DNA from 3 places in the Leptolyngbya sp. CALU 1928 genome. Region 3 is predicted to be linked to each of the others. Evidence: riboswitches for the same ligand, from Rfam matches in the RefSeq annotation. Region 3 holds a riboswitch; each other region holds the start of a gene.
What was found. Region 3 has a riboswitch for cobalamin ahead of AC1S5B_RS19525 (CbtB domain-containing protein). Riboswitches for the same ligand answer to the same signal wherever they lie in the genome.
Positions count from the first base shown of each region.

Region 1 (6,867 bases), on a different contig from region 3:
CAACACGAGGTGGGAGATCGCGCTCTGCACCATTCGTGCCGTCATAATCACCAGAAATGCTCGTTTAATACTTAAATGTGTTTCGCATTCGCATAGGCTTTCTCCCGCAGCCCATCTATTGTTTCCACCTTGCTGCGAACTGCGCGAAACATCCCGAACCGACAAAGACCTGCACCAAATGCCAATCGCATCAGCAGTAGAGTTGGCACTTCTCGCAGCGATTTAACGAACCCCCCTAAACCAAATCGCACCAGGCCACTCGGTCGAGCAATGCCCTGCCAGATAGAATCGATCCAGGAGGGCAGAGTTTGTTCTGTCCAGTCTGCGGTGATTACGTCTCCCTCGACAAATCCCGTTGCCTCCAGCAGTTCAGCAAATCCTTCAATGCTGGCAAAGGCAGGATGAGACCACTGATCCAACAGTTGCCGCATTACGGGTTTTTCCCAAAAATTCAGCGGCTTATGGCGGTCATCTCGCTGATTCCAATCCGCGACCACCAGCACGCCACCCGGCTTAACCACTCGCATCAACTCTCTGGCAAAAATGGCTTTGTCGGGCATATGAGGTCCTGCTTCGATCGACCAGACTACATCAAAACTGGCATCTGGGAAGGACAGCGACATCGCATCATCTACTTGAAATTGCACATCTAGTTCGGTTGGTGTCAGTTCTTGTGCTCGCTTCACTTGCTGGGGGCTGATGGTGATTGCGGTGACGGCAAAGCCATAGTCTCGCGCTAAAATACGGCTGCTGCCGCCAATCCCGCATCCCACGTCTAAAATAGTAGTGCCAGGGGGAAGCTGAGCTAACCCGCCCCAGCTCACCATTTCATGTACAAAGTCAGATTTAGCCGTTAGAAAATCCTTGCGTTGCGGCGGCGAACCGTAGTGACCCAGGTGAATATGATCACCCCAATAGAACTCCAGAATCCCATCTTCAGTCCATTCATCGTAAGAGTTGGCAACCGAGTCAGAGGATTGATAGCGACGAGCCGTAAAGAGATAGAGCACGATGCCTGCTATCAGTAGTGCGAGGAGAAGGCCAAGTACAGCAACAAATAAGTTCATTTAGATAAAACCTCAACCTTTTGGACGATCGCTTTTGCTATCTCAATTTTGTTTGGAATACTTTGTTCTGCATCTCCGATGGGTTGGACAGTTTGACGAAATGATGCGATCGAAACTAAACGACTTGAGGCAGAATCCCACAGGATAAATTTGAAACAATCAGGAATATCGATTATTCGCAACTTTTTTACCTGAGTGAGTAAGTGTCTATTCTGATTATGGCAAGCCTCAAGATTGTAGTTAGGAATTCTTTCGGAAAGATGATGGATATTATGATATCCAATATCTGCGGCAAACCATTTGAGCACTGCTGGCAACTCTAGATAGCTACTGCCCGCGATCGCGCCCTGTAAGTAGTCCCAGTCTTCGGTTTTGTGGGCATAAGAGCCATCAAAGTTGTGCTGCACAAAAAAGACACAGATAAAGATTGCCGCCGCGCCCGTCAGCGTGATTGAGTAAACGCTTAGAAAGAACCCAAATCCCAGTAGGTAACCGAAGAAAATCCAACTGCTGACTACGCAAATGTTATTGAAAAGCAAATCCCAAAACTCAGCCGCTGTATACCAACTTCTAGATTTGTGAGAAGAGATAATTTTTGCGAAACCCATGCCGGGGTTGCTTTTCAAGCAAGTCAATACATGACGGAGAAAATCATAAGTTCCCACGATTAGAGCCAGTCTTGACTTAATCGCCAGGTAGAAAAAACCACCCGGAAAAACCATCAATGGGTGTCTTAAGAACTCATACCGCCGCTGAGCCAATGGACTCAGTTTGGCGAATTCTTCAGTTGAGAGCAAGGCAGAGGGTCCACGATACCGCTCCCAATCGCCGTTTGTTTTATGATGATAGGCATGTCCCCTTGACCAAGGATATTGAGGGATTGCGTTGATCACACCCAAGATAAAGCCGACCAACCGATTAGCCCGTTTTGCACGAAAAAGCGAATAGTGTCCGCAATCATGCATTAAAGAAAAACATCGCACTGAAAAAAGTGTGATCAAAACCATAATGGGCGGCAGCAATAAAACGGAAATAGCTGCGGCTTTAACGGCTAAAAACCATAAAAGAAAATAGGGGACGACTGTATTAAGAATTTGATAAGTTGCGAGTAAATCATTGCTTTTTACGTAGGGAATTAAAACAAAATCTGACTTTTTAACCGTAATTTCCATTCAAATAAATCTCTTATGAATAAGCTCAAGGAATTACCCGCATCGCTGATTGACTATCCCTATTTAGGGACGTGCGATCACTTCAAGTTAGATTGCTACAGCTTTGATGTTTGATGCGCGATCGGTCTAAACAGGGCGATCGCTCTCCTTAGATCTCCCATGAACATGGACATGAGAACATCAGCCGTTAGACCATGATTTTCATTTATGAGTTCACTATCAGAATTGCAATGGCTAAAACGCCGTCAAATTTCAGCCATCCGTTAAAGGCAATCGGCTAGGGTTGCCATAAGCTATTTGCTGCTGTGATGCGACTTGCTGTCAGCCCATTGAAACCGAAAAAAGCTTTTAGACACAATCTGTACCTCGCAGATAGGGGTGAACGTTAACCGCGATCGGCGGGCATTCTGACTAGAGAAAGTTTTGAGTTTTGAGTTCTCAGTTTTGAGTTAAATCAACAGGCTCAAAATCTAACGCTCATCACTCATTGCTTCCTTTACAGTTGCGGGACAGTGCCGGATTCACACCGAACTTTCCCCCTTGCGTCTGATGGCTGCTCCCCATCAGAACCGATATCATCTTAGACATTAGCATAGTTTAGGAATAGAGGTTTGACATCTTCGTTGGGCTGAAAGTTGATCAAACGCACCCAGTTCTAAGATTGGGCTATTGGTTGAAAGCCCATCCTACCGACTGATCAAGTGTATTGTTATCCGATCAACTCACTGGAACAAGACACAGTGATTCAGTGAGTTGATCGCTTTGTGGATATTGGATTGTTGAACTAGAGTCGATTACTTGAACCCCGCTTGATAGTGCTGACACTGGTGCAACAATCGCTGGATCAGCCTAGGCTTTCCGCCAAAATGTAGATGTAGATAGGATGCATGAACTTGAAGCGGTTGCCATCCTTCGGTTTGATGTAGCATGCCGTCATAGTTTTGCATTGCAAATATCGGTTGTTCTGGCTCGGCGGTTAAGTAGGAGCGATGGAATTCGTGTCCCCAAATGATTTCACCGGCATCAATCAAGGCGGTCGATCGCTGTACGGTTGCCTGTCGATAGCCCAAGGTCAGTCGCTTACCCATTTGCGCGTCTGTTGGCAAGATTCCCACCATAGAATATGCCTGCGATTCAAAATCAATGATGCGATCGCACAAATACATCAATCCCCCACACTCGGCATAAGTGGGCATTCCGGCGACGATCGCCGTTTTCACTGCTTGCCGTATCGTTTGATTGTCGCTTAATGCCGCTGCAAATACTTCTGGAAAACCGCCGCCAAAGTAGAAACCGTGGATGTTTTCGGGGAGGACGCGATCGCAAATCGGACTCCATTCCACCAGTTCAAATCCAGCCGCTTGGAGCAGATCGAGGTTGTCGGCATAGTAGAAGCTGAAGGCGCGATCGCGGGCAATGGCAAGGCGGGGTGTCGGGGTGTCGGGGTGGCGGGATGAGGGGGAGAGGGGGAAAGGGGGAGGGGGAGAGGGAGAAGGAGCCTGAAGGCGAGGGGAGAGGATGTCCCAGTTGAAGCAGGTTTCGCCGAGGTGGGCAAGATGATCGATGACGGTTTTTAGTTGAGGAAGTTCGGCGGTGGGGATGAGTCCGAGGTGGCGATCGGGAATGGTGATTTCGTCTTGTCGTCGCAGAACTCCGAGAATGGGCAGGTTGAGAGGTGCGATCGCATCTTGGAGGAGTTGAAGATGGCGATCGCTGCCGACCCGATTTAAGATGACTCCTGCAAAGGTTAACCGAGGATCAAAGCTAGTAAAGCCATGGGCGATCGCGGCAATGGAACGGGAAGTGCTGCTGCAATTAAGCACTAGCGCGATCGGTAATCCTAATAATCGTGCGATATGTGCTGTGCTTGCCCAATCATCTTTGCCCGTTACGCCATCAAATAATCCCATCACCCCTTCTACCAGTGCAAAGTCGGCAGATTGACAGTGGCGCTGGAAGCACTCAACTACATAAGCTTCTGAAGTGAGAACTGGATCAAGATTGCGACAGGCGCGCCCCGTGACAAACTGATGAAACATCGGATCGATATAGTCGGGTCCAACTTTAAACGACTGGACTCGCGCCGGATCGCGCCGACAGAGCGCCGCCAAAAGCGCTAGCGTAACAGTGGTTTTACCCACTCCGCTACGTTCGCCTGCAATTACGATTGCCATTGTTGCTCTTTTAGTTAATCTTTCAAAAAAGTTCCGAAATATAGGTTTGAACCATAGAGCTACTCAGAGCAGTGCTGAAGACAAGTAAACCTTAACGACGATGAAGGGAATTCACAAGAGACTGCTCCCAAACGCTTCATTTTAGATTCAGCAAGGCTCCCTATTCTTTCCAAGTTGACTGCCAATCGGGGCATTTTTCCTCTTCCCAACCCGAAGGATGCATTCCACAAACCAGCATCACCCCGTTGTATGCCTGACCATGATAGTTGCGGCAGCCTACACAAGCGCCGTGATCATTCAACATCGGTTCTACCGTGTGGGTAAAGGGTTGAGTCGTTTCTTCAACCGCAATCTCAAACCCAAGATACGCTTCTAAAAGAGGATCAAAAAAATCATCTAGGTGAGGCTCAATTTCAAGTTCATAGGCATCTATGATGGGGTCAAAAAAATCGTTAATGGGTGTCCCAATTTCACGCTCAAATGTGTTTTGCAACTGCTCGGCAATCTCTTCTGATGTATCGATAAAAGAATCGATCGCCTTGTCCATTTGCTGGGTCAAGTCAGTGACCAACTGCTCAACCCCTTCTACCAAAGTCTGCATCATTTCAGAGAATTCCTGCGACCAACTTTCCATAATGACCTATTTCAATTACGTTAGAGAATACCGGAGGAATAGGGCGCATCCTCAAATGCATGGGCTAGACAGTATTCAACTATGCAAGCTAGACCGCTGCAAAAATGGATGCAGCCATCATACCCTAGAATCTACCCTGTAAAAAGCCTCGTAAAGTCGAATAGTCAATTGTTTCGTAGATGTTTTAGCTCTTCTTGTAACGCTTCTACTCGACGACGCATTTCATCCACATCATCTTGGGCGGCAGATTCATCCTCATCCAAAATCTCAATTTTACGAGGCTCGGCTGAAGGGTTAGGAATAGAACTTTCCACCGAAGGATTTTGCGCTTTATTGACCATCTCATCAACAAAGCGACGGGCTTCTTCGGTGTTCATTTCGCCGCGTGCCACCATTTCATCAGCAAGCTTTTGGGCTTGCGATCGCAGTTCAGCCAATTTTTCGGTCGCTTTCTCTCCCGCTAGAGAGGCTAGCCCAACTCCCAAATACATCGCTTTTTGGACGATATCTCCCAACCCCATTGCTTGTTTTCCCCTAATCAAAGATTTAACAGGTCAATCAAATTTCAAATAAGAAACCCCATTCTCTACCCCTTTAGGATAAGCAAAATTGACTCATAATTGCCATTGTTTTTGGGCCGTTAGTTTTTGGGCCGTTAGTTTTCGGGCAGTGAATTTTTGCAGCAGGTGGGGGCTGCGTTAGGACATGCCAACCTGTTTTAGCATTGTGGCGCGCGCCCGTTCGGATAATTTATCCAGTGAAACCTTTTGCTCACTATCAATTAGGTTCTCTCTCTGCATTAGCTCAATCATTGTTTGTAGAAGGATGTCTTCAACCCGTGCTGCTTGCTCTGCTAGCCAAAGATGAGTGTCCGTATCCGATGGAAACTGCTCAATACAACTAGTCGTGTAAACGCGGAATGTCCGTACTTGCCGTAGCAAACGTGCCAAATAGCCAGGACACTCACAAGCAATCACCTCAGCGGCTCTGCAAATTTCTAAAAGGGCTTCATCGGATAATTCTGTTAAACTGACTGTCTCACTTGAATTAGACATGTTTTTATTAATTACTTCTTGCGAACTTAGCTTTTTTCAGTTAACCCTATGCTCTACCTAAAGTATCAACTTTAGGTAGCAATCAATCTTTCTTTGATGAGAAAATAGTAAAAATGTCCTATAGTTATGTTTCTATCATTGGACTGACGACAAGACAAGATTTTTTCTTTTGAATATCTACACAACTATTAAATAAAGTCAACTAAATCGACAATTATCATAAGTATTAAAGCTCGGACGATTAGCGTAAGTCGATGTCTTAATCTAAGCAGACAAATTTGATCAAGCTAACCGTATTGAAGCAGGATTGATTCCAGCTAAAAAGGTGCAGTATCGATTAGAGACGATAGAATCTATAAATCATTAAGGAATGTGTCCTTCGGTTTCTATGCCTAAACGCCGGAATAGTTCAGACGATCCAGCCGTTCATTCTCAAAACGGTCATAGCCCTGTTTTCCCCTCTCCCCTCAATACGATTCGGATTCGGGGGGCACGGCAGCACAATCTAAAAAACATTGATCTAGAGTTGCCTCGCGATCGCCTGATTGTCTTTACTGGGGTTTCGGGTTCAGGCAAGTCATCCCTTGCATTCGACACGATTTTTGCGGAGGGGCAGCGTCGCTATGTTGAATCGCTGAGTGCCTATGCCCGTCAGTTTTTGGGTCAGGTGGATAAGCCTGATGTGGATGCGATCGAGGGGCTGAGTCCTGCCATTTCGATTGATCAAAAATCTACGTCTCATAACCCACGATCCAGTGTGGGCAC
Region 1 covers NZ_JBXBCE010000018.1:356,832-363,698, forward strand. Annotated here, with positions in the region: gene AC1S5B_RS24395 (iron chelate uptake ABC transporter family permease subunit) at 1-45, opposite strand, end outside; gene AC1S5B_RS24400 (methyltransferase domain-containing protein) at 72-1,010, opposite strand; gene AC1S5B_RS24405 (fatty acid desaturase) at 1,064-2,239, opposite strand; cobalamin riboswitch at 2,620-2,828, opposite strand; gene AC1S5B_RS24410 (cobyrinic acid a,c-diamide synthase CobB) at 3,034-4,413, opposite strand; gene AC1S5B_RS24415 (hypothetical protein) at 4,574-5,047, opposite strand; gene AC1S5B_RS24420 (phasin family protein) at 5,212-5,568, opposite strand; gene AC1S5B_RS24425 (hypothetical protein) at 5,746-6,102, opposite strand; gene uvrA (excinuclease ABC subunit UvrA) at 6,491-6,867, shown strand, end outside.
Region 1: linked by a shared signal. The riboswitch ahead of AC1S5B_RS24405 (fatty acid desaturase) and the one ahead of AC1S5B_RS19525 (CbtB domain-containing protein) in region 3 are both predicted to bind cobalamin.

Region 2 (6,867 bases), on a different contig from region 3:
ATGCTTGCCAACGATAAAACAGCGCATAGCTGAGCGGCAGGAATAAACTGAGCCGTAAATGGACTGAGAGTCAGCGGGGTGGTGTTGGTGGCGATTGCTGCTTCATCCACAGTACACACCACAAAGCCGCGCCCAAACTGGAGAAAGCCGCTCCAAGCAAGATAGCCAATCATCAGCAGGTTGGTGTGAATATAGCCCGTTTGCCAATAGCCAAAGTTGCCTTGCCATACGCTATCTTTTAGCCGCATAGGATTCCTCCGGTAACTCTTGGGAAGTGGTCAGCGGCAAAGGCGGAATCCGTGCCAGCACTCGCGTTTTCAAAAGCTCTGGGCGATCGCCATAGGCAAGGGCACCATCGGCTTTTGCCTGATATTGACTGGCGCAATCCAGGACGGCGGATGCAGTGGATTCAATCCGGGCGGCATCCGTGGGCAAGTTACCAAACAGGTAGGTACGTTTGCCGGGAGAGACGAGGGCGATCGCGCAGTCTTGCTCACACACGCCCATACATTTCACGGGCTGAATTGAGATTGAGTGTAGTGACGAAGTTTGGTGGAGGGTTTGCAGTTGGGCAAGCAGGCGATCGCCGTCACTGGGATCATTTTTGCGATCGCTGTGCTGATTTTTGCCACAGGTTGTGCAAACAAAAATTGCGTGGGGATGGTTCATGATGCAATCGGGGACAAAGGTTGAATAGCTGCAAGAATTTGCGCGGGATCGAGCGCCTGACCAATGACGATCAGTCGAGTCTCACGGATTTCATCGGGTTGCCAAGGACGGTCATAAAAAGTTTCAATGCGATCGCCCACCCCCTGCAACACCATCCGCATCGGCTTGTTAACCACATTGACAAAGCCTTTAATCCGATAGATTTCCTGGTCGGCAATTAACTGCTTCAGAGTTTGCAGTAAGGCTTGTGGCTCTACTGCTGCGGTAAAAATCACGGGCACTGAGGTAATCGTGTCGTCATGCTCATGCTCTTCTTCCGTATCGTGATGGCTAGGACGGGCATCCAGGTTGTCTTCCACGGCGGCGTTAAACCCCAGCAAGATGTCGGCGCTAATCTGCCCATCTTGACAAGCAATGATTTTCACGCCAGTTCGCAATTCTTGCTGAACGCGGTTTCTCACCTGGGTCTGGGTTTGCAGATCGACGCGATCGCTCTTAGTCAGCAGCACCAAATCGGCGCAGGCAAGCTGATCTTCAAACAGTTCTTCTAAGGGAGTTTCGTGATCTAGATTAGGGTCGGCTAGGCGCTGCTCGTTTAATGCCCCCAGATCGGCGGCGAGGGTGCCCGTTGCCACGGCTTCGCAATCCACGACCGTGATCACTGCATCCACCGTTGCGCCTGTGCGAATTTCTTGCCAGCGAAACGCTTGGATCAATGGCTTGGGCAAGGCTAACCCAGAGGTTTCAATCAAAATACAGTCGATGCGATCGCGCCGCTTCAACAGTTCTTGCATCGTCGGCAAAAACTCTTCTTGCACGGTGCAGCACAGGCAACCGTTGTTCAGTTCCACAATATTGGTCGCACTGGGTTCGCCATCTTCATCACACACTTGGCACGATCGCAGCAAGTCGCCATCAATGCCGATTTCGCCAAACTCATTCACCAATACGGCGATGCGGCGACCTTGATTGTTTTGCAATTGCTGACGGATTAGCGTCGTTTTGCCACTACCGAGAAATCCGGTAATGACGGTTACTGGAATTTTTGCAGCCATAAGACTCTCTATAAATTAAATGTGCAGTGCTGTAGCTAAGGATCAGTTTTTTTACGAGCTTGCGATCGCCCTTTGTATAAGCCCAAAACATAGCCCGCGATTCCGGCACCAATTCCTGCCTGGGCTGCAAATAAAAACGTTTGAATTTCAGGACCCGAATCTTTAATCAAAGGGTTAAACCAGGGTTTGTAGTCTGGATGAATCTCCTGAATTGCGGCGGTATTATTGCCATCGGTTGCGCCAAACTCTTTTCCTTGCAGCACAAAAAGAGGTCCTAGCGCCAAAATGACTACCCCCAACAGCAGCAGCCAGCTACTCGACAATTTATTCATGAGTGATGGCTCCTGTTTCAAAGATGTTGAGAGCTTGCAATTCCTGTTGCCCATATTTTTGCAGCCAGCCCCAAACCAGCACTGTCAGTAAGCCTTCACTGATGGCTAAGGGGAGTTGGGTGATGGCAAAGATGCCAACAAACTTAGCGAATGAGGCAAGAAAACCGCCCTGAACAGCCGGAAATGCCAAGGCTAATTGCACAGCGGTGGTTAAATAGGTGAGCAAATTTCCTAGCATTGCAGCGAGAAAAACGGCTAGTTTTTGCTTGCCAGTTCTAATCACCAGATTGTAAACAACGAAGGCAACTAGCGGTCCGACGATCGCCATCGAAAAAACGTTTGCGCCCAAGGTCGTCACGCCACCATGAGCCAGCAGAATAGCCTGAAAAATTAGCACTAGCGTCCCTAACACGGTCATGATCAGCGGACCGAATAGGATGGCACCTAAGCCCGTGCCTGTGGGATGGGAACAACTGCCCGTGACCGATGGAATTTTGAGCGCCGACAAGACAAAGGTGAATGCGCCTGCCAACGCCAGCAGCAGCTTCAGTTCAGGGTATTCCTTGGTAATACGGGTCAGCGATCGCAGCCCTACCACAAAAAACGGCAGCGACACCGCCCACCAAAACAGCGCCCACTGCACGGGCAGAAACCCCTCCGCAATATGCATGGCAGCGGCAGGAGTTGCCGAGCCGAGTAATAAATAACAAGTCAAGCCAGCCATGCTTCCCAGGCTGACCCATTTTCGATGATATGCCTTCACTCTGTACCTCGCAGATGAGACGGTGTGTAGTGTGACTATCGGCAGGCGTTCTGACTTAAGGAGTTTTGAGTTTTGAGTTCTTAGTTTTGAGTTGGATTGCCTGACTCAAAATTCAAGACTTAAAATTCATTCCTTCTTTTACAGTTGCGGGACAGTGGCAGATTTACACTGCGCTTTCCCTGTTTCCTCCAACGGCTGTTTCCCGTTGAAACCGATCAGTCAACGTTTAGCTTACTGGATTAGCAGCATTTCGGAGATCTTCGTCAAGAAAGTTTTTATCTAAAGTTGAGGCGGCTGGTTTGGGATGCCGTCTTGACTTATGATGGATAGCCTGTGAAATATTTCCATCCAAACGCCCTATGACTCAGCCCTACCGCATTACCCTACTTCCTGGTGACGGCATTGGTCCCGAAATTATGGCAGTTGCCGTGGAGGTGATGCAGGTGGTGGGAACCCAGCTAGACCTGAGCTTTGAGTTTGAGGAAGCGCTGTTGGGTGGGGCGGCTATAGAGGCGACGGGTGAACCCCTGCCGATTGCCACGGTAGAAACTTGTAAAACCAGTGATGCGGTGTTGCTGGCGGCGATCGGTGCCCCCAAATACGACACATTGCCGCGACATCTGCGTCCTGAAACTGGATTGCTCGGCATTCGATCAGCGCTGGGGTTGTTTGCCAACCTGCGCCCTGCCAAAATTTTGCCCCAGTTGATCGATGCTTCCAGCCTCAAGCGAGAAGTGGTGGAAGGCGTAGACATTATGGTGGTGCGGGAGTTGACGGGTGGCATTTACTTTGGACAACCCAAGGGCGTGTTTACTACGGAATCGGGTGAAAAGCGTGGCGTAAACACCATGGCATATGCGGAGTCGGAAATTGACCGGATTGGGCGCGTGGCGTTTGAGGCAGCCCGGAAGCGCAACAAGCGGCTTTGTTCTGTGGATAAGGCGAATGTGCTGGAAGTGTCGCAACTCTGGCGCGATCGCATCACTGCCCTATCTGCCGACTATCCCGATGTAGAACTGTCTCATATGTATGTAGACAACGCCGCCATGCAACTCGTCCGCAATCCACGTCAGTTCGACACCATCGTTACAGGCAACCTCTTTGGCGATATTCTGTCCGATGAAGCCGCCATGCTCACGGGCAGCATCGGCATGTTACCGTCTGCCAGTTTGGGGGCTGCAAATCCAGGTTTGTTTGAACCGGTGCATGGCTCTGCCCCTGATATTGCCGGACAAGATAAGGCAAATCCTTTGGCGCAAGTCTTGAGTGCGGCGATGATGTTGCGCTATGGGCTAGATCAACCTGCCGCAGCCGATCTCATTGAGCAAGCCGTAATGAAGGTGCTGGATCAGGGCTATCGTACGGGCGATATCATATCGGAAGGGATGACCCTGCTGGGCTGCAAGGCAATGGGGGCAGCCTTAGTTAGAGCATTAGCAGACTTGCCGTAAGGGTTGCATTCTGCCATTTGTAGGTCGGTTTTTCATGGCGGCGTTATCCAGAAACTTTCGGGCGATCGCCCCTATAAATAAGATATTCAGAAAATTTTGGGCTAACGTATAACGTAATTTGATGTACAACTAAAGTCAGCTATTTAAGAGCCAACCATGAGAATGGTATTTAATAGTGGTCTTCGATCGCCGCCACATCAAAACCGCCTTTAGAATTAGTAGGCAATAGAAATCAAATAAGGCTTGCTGAAAGGATTAGTTAAGAAAACTCACATATCCATTAGCGAAGTCTTCTTCGTGTAAACGTTTTGTACTAACTCTTAAATCTTTCAAATAGGTTTTAATTGTTCTTTTGAACCCCGCAGGACCACAAATATATATTTCTGGATTTATCTGGCTTTGGAGAGACTGAACAAGAATGTCTCTATCCAAGCGTTTTTGACCACTGATAAAGTCTAAAGCTGAAAAATTATCATATCTGTTGCTAAGATCCTCAATTTCCTGGAAGAAGATCGACCCCTCTGTGCTTTTATTAGCATAAAGTAGGACTACCCTACTATCTTTTTCCTTTGCCAGAATCGACCTAACCATTGAATAAATCGGTGTAATACCACTACCCCCAGCAATCATTAAATAATTTTTAGCTTTGTCAGGATTGAGGCATACATTAAATTGCCCCCAGGGATACAAAGCCTGAATTTCATCACCAACTTTGGCTTCATTCCTCAGGTAAGTAGTCACCACACTATGCTGCTTTACCGTAATCCGTAAAAAATTATCTACTACAGGAGAACTGCTGAGGGAAAAAATGCGCTCATATACCTTACCTCCAACTTTGATACGGAGGTTAATATGTTGCCCTGGCAAGTAGTTATAGAAGTTTTTGTCTTCAGGCTCGAAATAAATTGAAGTGGCTTCGTGAGTCTCAGGTACAACTTTGGAGATCTTGATTGTTCTATATATTGAATTGTCAACGATTCTTACCGGATTTCTACGGTTCTTTACTTGGCTTACAGTCCGGTCATAATCATCAAACTCTGTACCGAAAACAAGATCCCAGAATCTTAGAGACAGCCCATAATTGCCGTTGTACTTCGTATGGTGCTGATTGTGGTGTGTACTGTTAACCAAATATTTAAGGGGTGTTCTATCAAAAAACTTTGGATAAAATTCATACCCAAGATGGGATTTGATATTATTTAGCAACCCTACAACCTGATTGATTCCAATGGCTACAACGCTGACCGGAAACAGGAAAATCGCAATATAAATCCAGCCTGAAAGAATTAAAGGTTCCAGGAAGTGAAACGACAGCGTGGTGTAAGGAGTGACATCTAAGCTTTGATGATGAACCGCATGAATATACCTGTAAAGTGCTGGCTGGTGAAGCCCTCTATGGGCAAAATAAAACCAAGCATCGCCGATGAGCCACAGTATCACCACATTAAAAATTAGATATTCAAGCCCGTACTGGCTAGGATCAGTATAGATTTTGGTGTAACCCATTTGCTGCAATATAAGCACAATGGGAGTTGTGAACAAACCTGCCAATACTACAATTACGCTGTTTTTGATTTCTTGCCGAATTTGCACTGAGCCAGCGCGTTTAACGGGTTGAATGCGGAAACGCTTAAACTTAGGCGCAAAGATTTTCCAGACAAGGAAGTAAACAATCGTTATCACCAGCATTTGAGATACAAACGACTGGAAAAAGCTCTGAATAATAGATTCAAGAAATTGATGAATTTGCTGTGAGTTCATGTTAGTTATTTATGAGTGATTTCGGTTGATTTCTTGAAGCGTAGTAATCAGTTTTTCGGTATGATTTACACCGAAAAAAATCTCATTGGCTTTTCCGAGCACCATAGCCGTATCTTTTGCGATAGCTATGCCTGCCTCGGTTATCTCAACTTTTTTAGCCCGTGGGTCGGAAGCCGTTTGGCGCGTTATCCACTTCTTCTTCTCTAGGCTTTTCAATATCTTGGAGGAATTCATCATTGACCCTCCCGTCACCCGAGCAACATCAACTTGAGTGACCTCACTTAGTCTTGCGGATAATTGCAAGATCGAGATGAGATGAAAACACTCTCCCTGGCTGGTATTGAACTCCTTGAGCTGTTGATTGACGTACTTTTCCCATTTGTTTGACAACTGCCAAATCAGAAACCCAGCAAAATCCTCCGGGTTGGGCGCGTTTACGAATAGTTGATCGATATCCATGATCGTCTCCTCGTTTAATATAAACTAGTTTACTTTAATTGGTCAAGACTTGCTCTCGAACGTTGTTGTTTGCGCTGAGATAGGGTCTAAAACTGCGATGAAGCGGCGAGTAGGGCTTTTGTACTTCATCTCTAGCTTTCTTGTCGCCGCTTATCTTTGTCGTTAGGTGTCATTCATACATCATGGAAAAAATGCGAACCGTTGATTGGATGTGCATCGACATCGAAAAGATCTCCGAAACCAGTGCATCGGTAGAATATGCGTTTGTTTCTGGTATCTATGAGCTAGACCCAAGATTCCGAAGCCGTTCGACCCGTATTGGTCAAAATCGAGGCATCTTGCGCGTCGCTAAGTAATCAGGAGATGTCACCTTTGTT
Region 2 covers NZ_JBXBCE010000001.1:2,107,164-2,114,030, reverse strand. Annotated here, with positions in the region: gene AC1S5B_RS09825 (hypothetical protein) at 1-248, opposite strand, end outside; gene AC1S5B_RS09820 (DUF1636 family protein) at 232-669, opposite strand; gene cobW (cobalamin biosynthesis protein CobW) at 666-1,724, opposite strand; gene AC1S5B_RS09810 (energy-coupling factor ABC transporter substrate-binding protein) at 1,760-2,056, opposite strand; gene AC1S5B_RS09805 (energy-coupling factor ABC transporter permease) at 2,049-2,780, opposite strand; cobalamin riboswitch at 2,844-3,050, opposite strand; gene leuB (3-isopropylmalate dehydrogenase) at 3,179-4,270, shown strand; gene AC1S5B_RS09795 (sterol desaturase family protein) at 4,526-6,031, opposite strand; gene AC1S5B_RS09790 (MarR family winged helix-turn-helix transcriptional regulator) at 6,041-6,490, opposite strand.
Region 2: linked by a shared signal. The riboswitch ahead of AC1S5B_RS09805 (energy-coupling factor ABC transporter permease) and the one ahead of AC1S5B_RS19525 (CbtB domain-containing protein) in region 3 are both predicted to bind cobalamin.

Region 3 (6,867 bases):
TTCCTGCTGAGACAGGGTGCTTTTCTTGGTCGGCTAGTTCCTCAAGCGGCAATAGCTTTTGTTGTAAAACCGTATCTTGCAGAATTTTGAGGGTAAAAATTGTCATAACCGTTAATTTGAGCCTGATTTATAGTCAGAATCCTTTTTATAGTCCGGGTTAGCAAAGTCAGGATCGCGCAGAATTACGGGTGGTCTACTGCGACGACCCAGCCAGAATGTACCCGCCGCGATCGCCCCTGCCAACGGCACCATCAGCCACCAGGGAAGCATCCCACTCTGACTGGTTGCGGCGGCTTTCTCACCTCCACCCTCATTACCATGCTCATCTCCTTCCTTGGCTTTACCCCCTTGGAGCGATTGGGCATAGAGTAGGGTCGTGCCCTGAGTAACCACGCGATCGCCTGCCTCTACCCCTTTTTTGATTTCCACCAAATCGCCTGCCGTTCGCCCTACCGTTACCTCAACAGGTTCATACTTATTTCCTTCTTCCTGGTGAAACACCAGCGTCTTGCCGTTGGCATCCACAAGGGCTGATTTAGGAACTGCTAATGCTGCGCCGTAAGTGCGATCGGTAATAATCTCCATTCTGGAGAACATCCCCGGTTTTAAGGCACCATTGGGATTGTCTAACTCTGCTTTGACAGGGAGCGAACGAGTTTGTCCCTGAATCATGGAACCGACGACGGTTAATCGTCCGTTAAACGTGCGGTTAGGTAAACTTTTCACCGTGACTCGCACGGGTTGACCGACTCGAATTTGGTCTAAATCTTTTTCAAAGACGTTGGCAACGGCTAATACACTACTGTCGTCCACGATCGTCATCAAAGGTTTGCCGGGATCTGCTGCTGATTCACCCTGAGTTGCTTCTCGGTCTGCCACGGTTCCAGAAATCGGTGCCCGAATGGTAACGGTTCCATCTGGGTTGGAACTAGAGCCGAGTTGAGCCAAGCGAGTGCGATAGGTTGCATCACTCAGCCCTACCCGCGATTGGGCAACCTGCACGTCGGATTGTGCACTTTTCAACTCTGCCAGAGAATTAGACACCTCCAGACGACCCTCTGCTTTTGCCAAACTGGCTTTGGCTTCAGATAATTTTGTTTCTGAATCGAGTAACTGCCGTCGAGGGATGGCTCCCCGTTCTAGCAGCACTTTGTCTTTGTCGTACCGCTCCTGGGAAAAACTCAAACTGGTTCGAGCTTGCTGAATGTCAGCCACCGCAATTTTATTTTGCTGCTCGTAGTTTTGCTGTGTTCGACGCAGTCCTGCCTGAGCCTTACGTACATCGGCTTCAGCTTCTGCCCGTTTGGTGCTTGCCTCGACCCCCAACCCTGCCAGTTCGGGGCTATACAGAACAGCAACGGCTTGCCCAGCGCTAACATTATCCCCTGGCTTAACCATTAGTTGCCTAATCGTACCCGTGACAGGAGTCGTGACAGCAACTTTGCGATCGGGCGTTGCTTCAATTTGCCCAGTGGTGGGAATCCCAAATGCAAGTTGCCGTTGGGTGACGGTTTCGGCTTTAATGCCAACTTCTGCGGCAGCCTTCGCATCTAACTCGACTGGTTTTGGACCGCCACTACTGTTGCTAAATTCCGCGCCACCATGCTCACCCCCTGCTAAAACAACAGTTGGATTGGATGCTAACAACAGGCTCAGAGCTAGGCTCGAAACAAGCCGTTGACGGATTAGGGATAAACGGTTTGTCCGTTGCGTCAAAAACAGCTTCGGTGCATTCGCTTCAGGGAGAGCAGAAGATTGAGGCATAGTACTGAATGATGGTGCGCTTAAGAATAGAAAAATCACACTAAGCATTCAGTCTTTCATATGGGAATGAAAGTACGGTGAAAGTTTTTGCTCTAACTCTCAGATTGAAGATGAAACCTGACGTTGCTTTCTAGATTGCCATCGACTGAGCCATAGCCCAGCCAATAATCCCCCTACAAACAAGGCTGTAAAGTACAACAAACTGATCAAGCGTGTGAGCAGGGGTGGCTCGATTCCCTCAACATCGATTTGATGAGCGATTTGAAACGGTTGAAACGATCGCGGAGCGCCTACCAACGGCTCCACATAAACCATCACATTATGGGGCGCACCGTCAAAAAACTGCTCTTGCCAGGTGAATTGACCCATTGCATCAGGCGAACCTCGGTAAGTAAAGATATGCTGATGATGTTCGATCGCATTTGATTGAATCGTCAACGCGACATCTGAGATCGGGTTTCCCGTTTTGACATTCCTTACCTGCACGGTTTGGGTTGCTGTTTTTCCGACCGTTGCCCGGATGTCGCCTAATAACTGTGCTTCAATGCCCTGAGATTGCTGCACAGATGGAGCGATCGCCCGATCTTCGCTTTCATGTTCGGCATGACTGGACGAAAGTTCTGCACTGACATTAACCCATAAGAGAGCAATGAGTGCTGCCATAATTCCTCCGCTTAACAACATCCGCACCGGATGGGGCGCAATTTCTCCCGATCTCACCGATTGATTGCCCCCAAGCACCCATCCGCCACCAAATCCCACTACCAGTAGCACAGCCGCTAGAATCGCAAAATTTCGATACTTCACTGGATTTTCTGAAACTGCAAATGTCAGAGGCTGCTCAAATGGCTCAAATGCTCCTGTCACTTTGGGTGTGATATTCACTTCCATTCGATAAGTGCCACGAATGGGCAACACTTGCTCAAACTGCAATTCTCCCGCAGAAGCAGTTGCGCTCAGATCCAATAAGGTCGTACCTTCAACAATTGGAAAATCGGAGGTCAGCCAGGGCGTTTTTGGAGGGGTAAACAGTCGCACCTGAACATTGGCATCCGGTAATGGCTGGCGGTCTGCGTTGGTGACTCGCAATTTCAAACGAACTGGCTCCGAATCGGGAATCACCTGGCTGAGGGGAGGATTCGTCTCAAGTTGTACTACTGGCTGCGATCCGGCAGGGATTACAGCCAATATCCAAATGCTCCCGCTGATAACGCTAGCAGCGAGAAACAAACACACATATTTCAGTTGTCTCATAAATGCCTCATTAACTTTGGAGCAGATACATCCAAACCAGCTATCAACTAACGTTGACAGCGATTAACGGTGGTGATGGAATGTGTCTAAATTGTTTGACTTAATGACACGCCACAGCAAGAGTTTGGTGGCGTGTTTCGTGCAAGGCGTTATGAGCTGGTGGGTAGGTGGAAAAGTAGAGCGTCCAGAGAATGAGCATACAAAGACTGATCAACAGACCTGCCTGGACGGGAAGGGAGAGCGTTATTTGCTGAGTACGCTGCCAAAAAGATGAATGACTGACCATAATCTGTGCCTCGCAGATGGGTTGATAGAGTGGCGCGATCGGTGGGCGTTCTGACTGAGAGACATACGTCTCATCACAGTTGCGGGACAGGGGCAGATTTACACTGCACTTTCCCCAGTTTTGAGTTCGACAAGACGAGAGGATGACTCTGCCTGCTCAAACCCTGAAACCTCTGGTGGCTGATCCCCACCAGAACCGATTCATGGATACCCATAAAGCTACTGCATTTTTGCTATTGATGATTGTTTCCTTTTGTAACGCACCTTTTTAGAACAAACCAGCCGTAGCAAAGTGAATTATGAAAGGATTATGAAAAAGTGTGGACATTCTAATCGCAAATTTTGTCTATCAGGAGTTACCACGGCATCTCTTAATTCCTCCCCATCGTTCTCTCGGCGGGAAATTTTGAGTATGGAACCTAATCTCATCCGGCGATCGCTACTGGGAGCCGGACTTTTAGGAGCAGAAACCTTTCTCGATAAGCTGTTGCCAACGGCTGCATTTGCTCAAACTTCCACTCAGCCAGCACACACCTCGTATGGCAATCACAATCAACTGAAGACCACTCCAACCATCGTTTATGGTGGCAATATGACGATTGGAGCGGTCAATCATGTCCGCAACGGCTTCAATCCCCACACCATGCTGACCGATTGGGCACAGGTAAGGTTTCAAAGTTGTCTGATGGTCGTACCCTGCGGGAATATGAAATTACGGTAGAAGAGCGAGAAATTGAAAAAGCTGCAAATGTTGCCTCTGCGTTCTCAGGCAGTACTCTGGTTTGGATAATCCCAGCCGTTTCATTCCTGGCAGTTTTTACCATTGGTAGGCGAATTCGCAAACCTCCAGAGGGCACTGAACTGGCGACTTACTTAGCCCTGGGAATCGGAATTCCCAACTTAGGAGAAGGATTGGGCGATCGGGGCTGCTTTTGCCGTTGGTGAGGCAGCACTCGGTTCACTCCTGGTTATTGGGTTCACCCTGCATAACGTGACTGAGGGCATTGGCATTGCTGCGCCACTTGTTGAGTCCCGCCCTAAACTAACGACTCTGATTGGACTAACCGCCCTGGCAGGTCTGCCTGCTGTTGTTGGCACATGGCTGGGAGCCTTTGCTTTTTCGCCAATCTGGGCAGTCTTATTTTTGGCAATTGGTGCGGGAGCTATTCTACAAGTTATTGTCGAGGTCGGTGCGTACTTAGTCCGTACAGCTTATAAGCTAGGCGGTTGGTGGTTGTCCAAAGCCAGCTTGGCTGGATTTAGCTTAGGACTGGCGGTAATGTATGCAACCGCATTGCTTGTCAGTGCTTGAAACCGCAATCAATTTTCCAACAAAACGCCAAGCATTCCTGATTAGATAATCAGGAAATGGTTGCTCCTATTTACTGATGTTACTTTTTCCCGATTGCATCCTATGCAGTCAATTATTGCCATGTCCCAAGTACCCCTGTGGTTACTGCTGAACCTATCTCCACTTCTTAAACTGAGAAATACGTCTGGAACTTTTAGCTTTGGCAGGGAGTTTGTTATGGGAGTTGGGCGATATAAAGATGGGAAATTTGATCTGATTCTGTCGATTCGTCATAATGCTGATGTACCACGAATCGAACAGTGGGAAAGCTCCTTCAAGCGAGCCTCTGAAATACTTTACGACGCTACAGACGGACAGATGCAGTTCGGTCGCATTTACGTGGCAAACAACAATGTCGGAAGCAGCGAAGCCGATGCATATTTGCTAGAGGAAGAAGGAACGTCGTCTTCCAGTGTTGATGCATTGGGTACGCCCGGACTCCACATGAATCTTAAAGGTGATGAGAGAAACAAGCCCTATATTGTAATTCACGAATTCGGGCACTATGGCTTGGGTGTTTATGATGAGTACACGGGTCCCAGTGGTGCTGCAGAATGTACTGGAAACTCAAGCTCAGGGTCGTGCATTATGGAATTCGCTTGGACTTTGGGCGATCAAATTTCGGATGATGGCACCCTGACATTGGGTACAGTTAATGAATTTTGTACGGATGAAGACCATTATCCAGATGGTGATACAAATCAAGAAAGTGTTCATGGTGAGTCGTGTTGGCAAACCATTAAAGACAATTATCCAGACGTGAATATTCCGATTGGACTGCCAGATGCACCGACACCAGCCGGACATGAACTCGTTGAGTGGATTCTGCTTAACGCGGTGCCTCGGTTTGCTTTGGTACTGGATAAATCTAGCAGCATGAGCGACTCCAATGCAATTGATGGGGTTCGATATGGGGCTGAATATTGGGTCAACAATCTTTCAGTAACGGGAGATCAACTCTCCGTCGTTGCTTACAACCAGACTCAGCAAGTCGTGTTGCCGTTGACGCTGTTGTCTCCAGGGACGGATTTAAGCCCAACACTGAGTGCGATCGCTGCCCTATCAGCAAGCGGTACAACCAACATTGGTGGTGCAATGGTAGAAGGCGTTGCTCAGATTACGTCTCCGGGTGATCGGGCAGCAACACAGGTAATGATTTTGTTCTCGGATGGACTTCACAACACGGGTATCTCACCAGAAAGTGTCATCAACCAACTGGTTGAAAATGGTATTCGTGCTTACACAATTGGATTTGGCGCAAATGCTGACCAGGCTCTTTTACAAGAGATTGCGGAGGCAACGGGCGGACGGTTTGAACAAATTGACGCAGCAACGGCTGGTACTCCCGATGCCCAACTAGAGATTCAAAACTACCTGATTGAAATTTCTGGTGAAGTGCGCGATGGCAGCGGTATCATCACAATGGCACCTGGTTTGCTTCCTGAACCATCTGTTAGCGCACCTGAAATAGCGATTAGACAGATGAAACCCTTTGGGTACACTTCTGATGATCTACAGCAGATTGCTAAGATACCCTTCCAGTTTCGCGTTCGATCCGGAGGATTTGACCATCGTGCTTATGTTGAGCAAGGCTCCAGTCGGGCTACATTTGTTGTCAGCCATCAGCAAAGGACTGATGTTCAGTTCTACCTTTTCCGCCCTGATGGGCAAATCGTCAATCCAACGGATTCAGGTGTAACCTTTGTCAACCCGGAGCGATCGCCCTACGCATTTTATGTCGTGAAGAACCCTGCCTCTGGTTTCTGGATAATGCGCGTTATCCGGGGACAAACAAGGGGAGCAATTCCGTTCAAGGTTTTTGCGTTCAGCGAAAACAAGGCATTGAACGCTGGCATCCAGGGAATTGCTTCGCTGTATCGCCCAACGGACGCAATTTCTCTGAAAGCTCAGGCGTATTATCAAGTCCCTCTCACGGGTTTGCGAAATCCTGTAGTCCGTGCTATCCCAAGAGATTATGTACGCAAGCAACCTAAACCTGATCAACTCCCCAAAGTCACATTGGAAGAGCGTCCTGTGAAGGTTGATCATTCAAATGATCCATGCCATCATCCAGCACGATTGGCGAACGGTGTGTACCAGGGTGAACTTAATATCAATGATCCCGGTTCTTATCTCTTTGAAGTGGAGTTTGTGAATGCTGGCAAAGCATCGGAATCGGTTGCAGAAGCCGAACCTCCTGTGGAAGGCGATCG
Region 3 covers NZ_JBXBCE010000003.1:298,163-305,029, forward strand. Annotated here, with positions in the region: gene AC1S5B_RS19510 (N-acetylmuramoyl-L-alanine amidase) at 1-106, opposite strand, end outside; gene AC1S5B_RS19515 (efflux RND transporter periplasmic adaptor subunit) at 112-1,764, opposite strand; gene AC1S5B_RS19520 (hypothetical protein) at 1,864-3,018, opposite strand; gene AC1S5B_RS19525 (CbtB domain-containing protein) at 3,119-3,304, opposite strand; adenosylcobalamin-variant (AdoCbl-variant) riboswitch at 3,340-3,437, opposite strand; gene AC1S5B_RS19530 (hypothetical protein) at 3,716-4,024, shown strand; gene AC1S5B_RS19535 (hypothetical protein) at 3,982-4,248, shown strand; gene AC1S5B_RS19540 (ZIP family metal transporter) at 4,295-4,615, shown strand; gene AC1S5B_RS19545 (vWA domain-containing protein) at 4,718-6,867, shown strand, end outside.